One region of the Pseudohongiella sp. SYSU M77423 genome, then DNA from elsewhere that is predicted to be linked to it. Evidence: predicted binding sites of a transcription regulator. Region 1 holds the regulator's gene; the other holds the start of a gene.
What was found. Region 1 encodes LexA, which represses DNA repair genes until DNA is damaged. Its sites were predicted from a motif close to CTGTNTNNNNANACAG; they were not measured.
Positions count from the first base shown of each region.

Region 1 (3,892 bases):
TCATCTGATGACGAAGGCATGCGTGCCAATACGCCCACCGATACGGACATCAAATGTCCGGACTGTGGCCGTCCCATGCAGATTCGTACCGCATCAACCGGTGTCTTCCTGGGATGTTCTGGTTATGCACTGCCGCCCAAAGAGCGCTGCAAAACAACCATCAACCTGACGCCCGGCGAAGAAGCCATCAATATTGATGACGAGGAAGAGGCCGAAGCGCTGGAGAACCGCCGTCTGCGCGAGCGTCATCGCTGCAAGTTGTGCAACACCAGCATGGACAGCTATCTGATCGACAGCACACGCAAGCTGCATGTGTGCGGCAACAATCCGGACTGCCCTGGTTACGAAGTCGAGCAGGGCAGCTTCAAGATCAAGGGCTACGACGGTCCTGTCATTGAGTGTGACAAGTGCGGCTCTGACATGCAGCTGAAGACAGGCCGTTTCGGCAAGTATTTTGGTTGTACCGGCAGCGAGTGCAAAAACACCCGCAAACTGCTGCGCAGCGGCGAACCGGCGCCACCCAAGATGGACCCGGTACCCATGCCCGAGCTGGCCTGTGAAAAAGTCGACGACCATTACGTACTGCGCGATGGTGCTGCCGGTATATTCCTGGCCGCCAGCAAGTTCCCTAAGAACCGCGAAACACGTGCGCCGCTGCTGAAGGAATTACTGCCGCATAAAGATGAGATCGACAGCAAGTACAGCTTCCTGTTCAAAGGACCGCTGGTCGACGGCGATGGTAATCCCACCATCGTGCGCTTTAGTCGCAAGGCGAAGGAGCATTATCTCCTTACGGAAGTGGACAAGAAAGCCACAGGTTGGAAGGCGGTATATAAAAACGGCAAGTGGGTAGTAGAGAAATAGTCTGTGGAAGGCGCAGTGCCGCGCCATTGCTTCGTTTAAAACCGGCTTAGAATGCTCATTTACAATTTGTAAACTGCGCTTCTGCGCCGGTTTTTGCCTCGCACTGACACGACTCTTCACCTTCCACTCATACGTGTCTCGAAGATTGGAATCAGCTGGAACCTACCACTTCCCACATATTATGCAAAAGCGCAGCAGCCGCCGGCAGTACTAGGCGAAAAGCCGGCGAGGGAGGTGACGACTGCATGGATGCAGGAGTTAGAGCGACGCAGGAAGCCAAAGCCGAGTTTACAATTACGTAAATGATCCTTCCGAGCCGGCTTTTCAACGACGTAATGCCAAGGCTGATGCGCTTTTAGCTGTGGCGGCGAATGACGCCGACACTGATCCCTTCAATCGTAAAGCTGTCGCGGCGTAAATCCACTTCGATCGGTTCGTAGTCGTCGTTTTCGGGCATCAGTCGCAGGCGGTGGCGTTCGCTGGTTTCTTCCAGGCGTTTGACGGTGACATCTTCTTCCAGGCGGGCGACGATGATGTCGCCGTGGCGTGCTTTGCTGGTTTTGTGTACGGCCAGCAGGTCGCCTTCAAAAATGCCGACGTTGATCATGCTGGTGCCTTTGACGGTGAGCAGGTAGTCAGCGGCGGGGCTGAACATGGCGGCAGGCACATTGACGTATTCATCAATGCACTCCTGGGCCAGTATCGGGCTGCCGGCGGCAACCTGGCCAACAACCGGCAGACCCTGATTGGCGGCTTCGTCCTGATCGGCCAGGTCTGGCAGGCGGATGCCGCGCGAGGCGCCCGGCACGATTTCAATGGCCTTTTTGCGAGCCAGCGCCTTGAGGTGTTCCTCGGCGGCATTGGCCGACTTGAAACCCATTTTCTGGGCTATCTCCGAGCGTGTCGGCGGATAACCGGTATCCTGTTGATATTCGCGGATAAACTCAAGAATCTGTGCCTGTCTTGGGGTCAGTGCCTGCATGGTACCCATCCTGTTGATCCATTCAGCCTGTGATTATATACAGTTATGCGATCTGAACAAGCCTTTTGTGGGATTGCTGGCGATAGGCGATAATGTCACACGTCAACAATCCCAGGATTCGAGAGGCCCCGATGAACCCCGCCAAGCAAGGCCCAGGTGTGCTGATGCTGGACCTGTCAGGTCAGACACTCACCGATGATGAACGTGCGCTGCTGCAACATCCGCAGGTCGGCGGCGTGATCCTGTTTTCACGCAATATTGCCGGACCGGCCCAGGTTCAGGCCTTAACCGCAGACATCCGTGCCTGCCGCCCGGACATTCTGCTGGCTGTGGATCAGGAGGGTGGCCGCGTTCAGCGCCTGCGCGATGGATTTACCAGGCTGCCGCCGATGTATGCCCTGCATACGCTGTTCAGCAAGGAGCCTGAGCAGGCGCGTGTCATGTCCCATGACCTGGGTTGGCTGATGGCTTCCGAGGTGCTGGCCGCAGGCTTTGATATCAGCTTTGCGCCGGTTCTGGATCTGCATACCGGGATCAGCGAAGTGATCGGCGATCGCGCATTTTCCTCGCGTCTGGATACGCTGGTAGATCTGGCGACAGCATTCATGGCTGGCATGCACGAAGCTGGTATGGCGACGACGGGTAAACACTTCCCCGGACATGGCAGTGTGGCAGCCGATTCCCATCTGGATCTGCCTGTCGACGACAGATCGCTGTCGCAGATTGAAGAGCAGGATCTGCAGGCTTTTGTGCGGTGCCTTCCGTCACTGGATGCTGTGATGCCGGCGCATGTCGTTTACCCCGCGGCCGATGCGCACTGCGCAGGCTTCTCAAGGTACTGGCTGCAGACGGTCCTGCGTGAGCGACTTGGGTTTGATGGCGTCATTTTCAGCGATGACCTGGTGATGGCGGCGGCCGGTGCGGCAGGTGATATGTCGCAACGGGTTAACCAGGCCCTCAAGGCCGGCTGCGACATGCTGCTGGTTTGCAATGACAGGGCAGCCGCACTGGACGCATTGCGAGCGCTGGACGAAGCGAGGCCCGCTCCATCGCCGCGCCTGCAAGGGATGCGACGCCGCTGTTCGCAGCAGCCAGACCTGGTAGCGCTCCAATCAGATACCCGCGTGATCGATATCCGCAACCGAATTTCCATGCTGTAAACAATCAGAGTTTTAAACGCTATGCAGACCGAAAACATGCAGGACGTGCTGGACAAGGCTCAGTGCCTGTTCAGCGAATCCGAAATTGCCACTGCGCTGGACAGCCTGGCCAGCGAAATCACCGCGGCTGTCGGTGACAAGACCCCGCTGGTGCTGTGTGTCATGAACGGCGGCATCGTCTTGACGGGACATCTGGCACCACGGTTGAAGTTTCCGCTGAACCTGGACTATATCCACGCGACTCGCTACCGTGAGCAACTGACCGGCAGTCAATTGCACTGGCGTGTGACACCTGCCTCATCCCTGCAGGACCGGGTCGTACTGGTGCTTGACGATATCTTTGACGAGGGCGAAACGCTGGCGGCCATCGTCAGCTGGTGCCGGGAGCAGGGTGCAGCGGAAGTCTACAGCGCTGTGCTGGTCGACAAACAGCACGATCGCAAGACGGCCGATCTGAAAAAGGCGGACTTTACCGCTCTGTATGCCGAGGACAAATACCTGTTCGGATACGGTATGGATTACAAAGGTTTCTGGAGGAATGCACCGGGCATTTTTGCGGTCGACTAGTCAGACGGGACACTACCTTACCCAGGAGGTCAGATGAGCAGCTCCGAGATCAAGACTGATAATCTGTTGAAGCACATCAAAACCAATCGGGGCCCGGCACCGGTGCACGACTGGGATCCGCCGTACTGCGGCGAGATGGACATGCGCATTGCAGCCGACGGACGCTGGTATCATGAAGGTTCGCCGATCGGGCGCAAGCGCCTGGTGCAATTATTTTCCTCGATTCTGCGGCTGGATCCGGATGGCTTTCATTATCTGGTGACGCCGGTGGAGAAAGTGCGCATCCAGGTTGACGATTGCCCGTTTGTAGCGCAGCTCG
Region 1 covers NZ_JARYTH010000007.1:109,839-113,730, reverse strand. Annotated here, with positions in the region: gene topA (type I DNA topoisomerase) at 1-864, shown strand, start outside; gene lexA (transcriptional repressor LexA) at 1,220-1,846, opposite strand; gene nagZ (beta-N-acetylhexosaminidase) at 1,978-3,006, shown strand; gene QGM61_RS14380 (hypoxanthine-guanine phosphoribosyltransferase) at 3,028-3,573, shown strand; gene QGM61_RS14375 (DUF1285 domain-containing protein) at 3,607-3,892, shown strand, end outside.

Region 2 (3,892 bases), on a different contig from region 1:
AGCATGGCCTGATCCTCAACAAAACCACTCAGGTAATAAAAGTCGCTGTGCTGCCGGTAGCTGTACTCGGTGTCATGGCTGCGCGTTTTAAGCGTCGCGGCCGACAGCAGGGCAACACTGTTGTTTTTTAGTTTCTTGAACAAAGCCTGGCGGTGTTTTTTCGCCTGGGCAAATCGCAATTCAGTATCTGCTTTCATGCTGTTTAACTGACTCTGTTGGTGGATGAGGCGAACGAGTTGACCGGCCTGTGCCAGCTCTCTATAGTACAGGCTGTTGTATAAAAAGGCTGCGGCTGCTTGCAGGCACGATCATGAATGACGATCAACTGAACACCCTCGAAGAAAAAATCGATGCTCTGATTGCCTTGTGCGCTGCCATGAAACAGGAGAATCAACTGTTGCGTGCCAGTCAGCATAACTGGCAAACTGAGCGCCAGCAACTCCTCGAGAATAACCGTCAGGCGAAGGCGAGACTGGAGTCAGTCCTCAGCCGTCTGCGGTCCATGGAACAATCCCAGAGCGCCTGATATGTCCAGCAGCCCCGAAGCCTCTAGCACGGTTGTCGTCAAAATCCTCGACCGTGAATACCAGATCAGTTGCCCGCCCTCAGAGCAGGATGCGCTGCTCAAGTCGGCGCGCTATCTGGATGAAAACATGCGCAAAATCAAAGCGCGAGGTACGATTCACGGGCTCGAAAAAATCTCTGTGATGGCAGCCCTGAATATCACTCACGAGCTGATACAAAAAAACCATCAGATCAACACATCCCGCCACGGCAGCGCCCAGAAAATCAAATATCTTGAAGATAAAATCGAGCGCGCACTGCACAATGCCCGGCAGATGGAGCTGTAACAAAAAATCCGCGCTTAACCCTCGATAGGCCTTCCCAACTGCTATATACTGATTCCATAGTCACCTGGGGTATCCGCTAGCTGAAAGTGTTCTTGAGCCGATATTCAATACCCCGGAGGCGCCGACAAGATGTGGTTGTGCATGTCCGCTTGACGGAAAGCCTGAAAGCATCGTTGGCGCCACCACCTGAACCAAAGGGTTCAGGACTATTTCGGCGGCGGTATCTTGGGTGGCTTCCGCATACATCGTAGTCAAGCTTATGCCTGCTGCTTACCAGCCTACCGGTCAATCCGGCACGAAGAATCCTTCCCTGCGAAAGCAACTGCGCCAAAGGCGCCGACAGCTGGACCATTTCACACAACGTCACAATGCCATCCGCCTGACCCATCGCATCAATCGCTCATTGACCTGGCGAGGCAGTCGTCGCATCGCGTTTTACCAGGCCATTGATGGCGAGATTGATCCGGCTGGTCTACTGAAGAAGGCCTGGGCGCAGGGCAAGATCTGTTATCTGCCGGTGCTGCACCCGTTTCACCCGCATCGCCTGGTATTTGTCCGTGTTAGCCGGCACAGCCGTCTGCACCGCAATCGCTGGGGCATTGCTGAGCCGGTTCCGGCAGTTGGCAGAGTTGCCAGTATCAAAAGCCTGGATCTGATTCTGGTCCCTCTGGTGGGCTTTGACAGGCAGGGACATCGCCTGGGCATGGGCAAGGGATTTTACGATCGGGCTCTGTCTTTCAGAGCAGGCAGACGTTTCCCCAGACTGATAGGACTGGGACATATGTGTCAGGAATCAGGAGAGACGCTCAGGCCAGCGCCATGGGATGTCCGCATGGATCAGATTGCAACGCCGCGCTGGTCTTTTGGCCGCTTGTGGCCCTTGTAGTCTGCCACCACCAATTCGCTTGCAGCGGGAGACGCGTATTGCGCTAGAGCAATCCGCTCTGGGCGACACCGCTGACCAGCACGCTCAGTGCAAACAGAAGTACAACAACCATCAACATGTCAGGTTTGCGTTTCATGAGATGTCGTTCTCTAATTATTCTATTTTCCAGTTAATTAAGTTTTATATTTCACAAGCCCAAGTAGAAAATAGGGCTAACGTGCTGAAGGCTAATACAATAATTGGATTGTGACAATCAGCGGCGCGAAATATTTTACATTTCTTTACAAGTGTGACGCCCTCTGTGTGAAATATTTGCTTGCCATACCGCAAACCACTGTATATATTCACAGCAACCACTGTTTATCCATACAGCAGCTGGCTGCAAATCAGACGCAAAGGGTGATATCGGGTTCATAAAACAGAAAACACCTTGGAGCTTATCTGCCGGTCGCAGTCAGACTTTAATCAAGCAGGGCAAGCATATGAGTGACAGCCTGAATAAATTGAGAAGCCAGCAATTTCAGGATCGCGACACGGCTCACAAGCTGGCGTGTGACAAGCTGGTATGTGATGAACTGCCTCATCAACAGCGCGAAGCCATGATTGCCTCTTTATTGAATCAGACACCGGATCTGTGGCGTGCAGGCAGCAAACCAGCCAACCGTCCTGCCAGCTCCCATCACCAGTCTGTCAGCCGACCCGGTACCGGCGATCTGTTTGCTGACAGCGACATGATCCAGGAAGGTCCAGGCACGCACCGTCTGACCAGCCAGGTGCAGGCAGGCAATCAGGCCCGCCCCAATGTACAAACCCTGTCATCCGCGCAGACACGTCTGGAGGGCAAGGCCCAGTCCACCGGTTTTGATGCGCTCGACCGGCTGCTGCCCCAGGGAGGCTGGCCTGAGCGGGGGCTGGTCGAGATGATCTGCCCCCATCAGGGTATTGGTGAGCTGCAGCTGTTGATGCCATTGCTGCGCGAACGCAGTCAGCGCAAGCAGTCCATTCTGTGGATTGCCCCGCCTTATCCGCTGCATGCCCCGGCTCTCAAACAGGCCGGCATCAACCTCAGTAACAGCTTTGTGATTCCACCCCAGACTCAGTGCAACCAGGCTTTGTGGAGTATCGAAAAAGCCCTGCAATCCAGCGAGTGCGGCCTGGTACTGGCATGGCAGAACTGGTTGAGCGCCCGCGTGATCCGGCGTCTGCAGCTGGCCGCCAGTGAAGGCAACACGCTGGGCATACTTTTCCATCAGCGCGCTACATTACATTCTCCTGCCACGCTGCAGCTGCAACTTGGCAGTGCCGTAAGCGATCTGCATGCCAGTCCTGAGTCCAGGGCTCAGCGCAATCTGAATGTCAGCCTGCTCAAGGCGCGCGGCAGTTATCATAAGGGCCAGGCCTCGTTACGTTTGCCATGTTGAAATTACGCCGCGCGGGTGCCGGCGCCCGGCACCTGCGCGGCGGCTCCTCTCTCACCTCTGCACCACCACGCAACCGCCCGGTACTACGCAGCCGCACACTTTGGTATGCCATCCACCACCCTGGCCTTTCGGTACATCAGACGCTGCCCGCAGGATTGCGCATAAGTGATTATGTCTGTGCCGCAGGTGCCGAGACACTGCTGATTGAGATAGGCGGAAGCCTGCGTTATTTTGGTGGTTGGCGACGCCTCCACGAAACGCTTGAGCAGCATCTGGATGAACTGTATCAGCACCAGCCAGAAGTCTATCGAGGCAGCGTTACACCCAGCCCAGCTGCCAGCACCCTGTTGGCCCGTTGCGCTCGGCAGAAAGTCGTGGCGCACAGCAGCGAACTGCGATCAGCGCTCGCTGGAATCACTATCGCAGAGTTACCTTTAGCTGCCAGGTTAAAGGCATCTCTGCAGCGTTGCGGCCTTTTTTATTTGAGGGATATTTGGCGCCTTCCTGCCGCACAGCTTCGCCTGCGTTTCGGACGGGAGCTGAGTGAATACCTGGACCGCCTGCTGGCCCTGCGGCCCGAGCGGCCTCCACGCTGGCAGCCCCCGCCGCAGTTTTCACGCGAGCTATATCCAGAGTATCCGCTGCATAATACTGCGGCGATTGTGCATCACGTTGTGTCACTGTTTGCAGAATACCGGGAGTTCCTGCTGCGCCGGCATCTGTTGTCTGCGCAA
Region 2 covers NZ_JARYTH010000004.1:77,081-80,972, forward strand. Annotated here, with positions in the region: gene pepP (Xaa-Pro aminopeptidase) at 1-197, opposite strand, end outside; gene QGM61_RS09990 (TIGR02449 family protein) at 311-526, shown strand; gene QGM61_RS09995 (cell division protein ZapA) at 528-851, shown strand; RNA gene ssrS (6S RNA) at 910-1,087, shown strand; gene QGM61_RS10005 (5-formyltetrahydrofolate cyclo-ligase) at 1,111-1,737, shown strand; gene imuA (translesion DNA synthesis-associated protein ImuA) at 2,220-3,158, shown strand; gene QGM61_RS10015 (hypothetical protein) at 3,152-3,892, shown strand, end outside.
Region 2: a site for LexA is predicted at 2,094-2,109, ahead of imuA (translesion DNA synthesis-associated protein ImuA). Genes of this name have one in related genera too.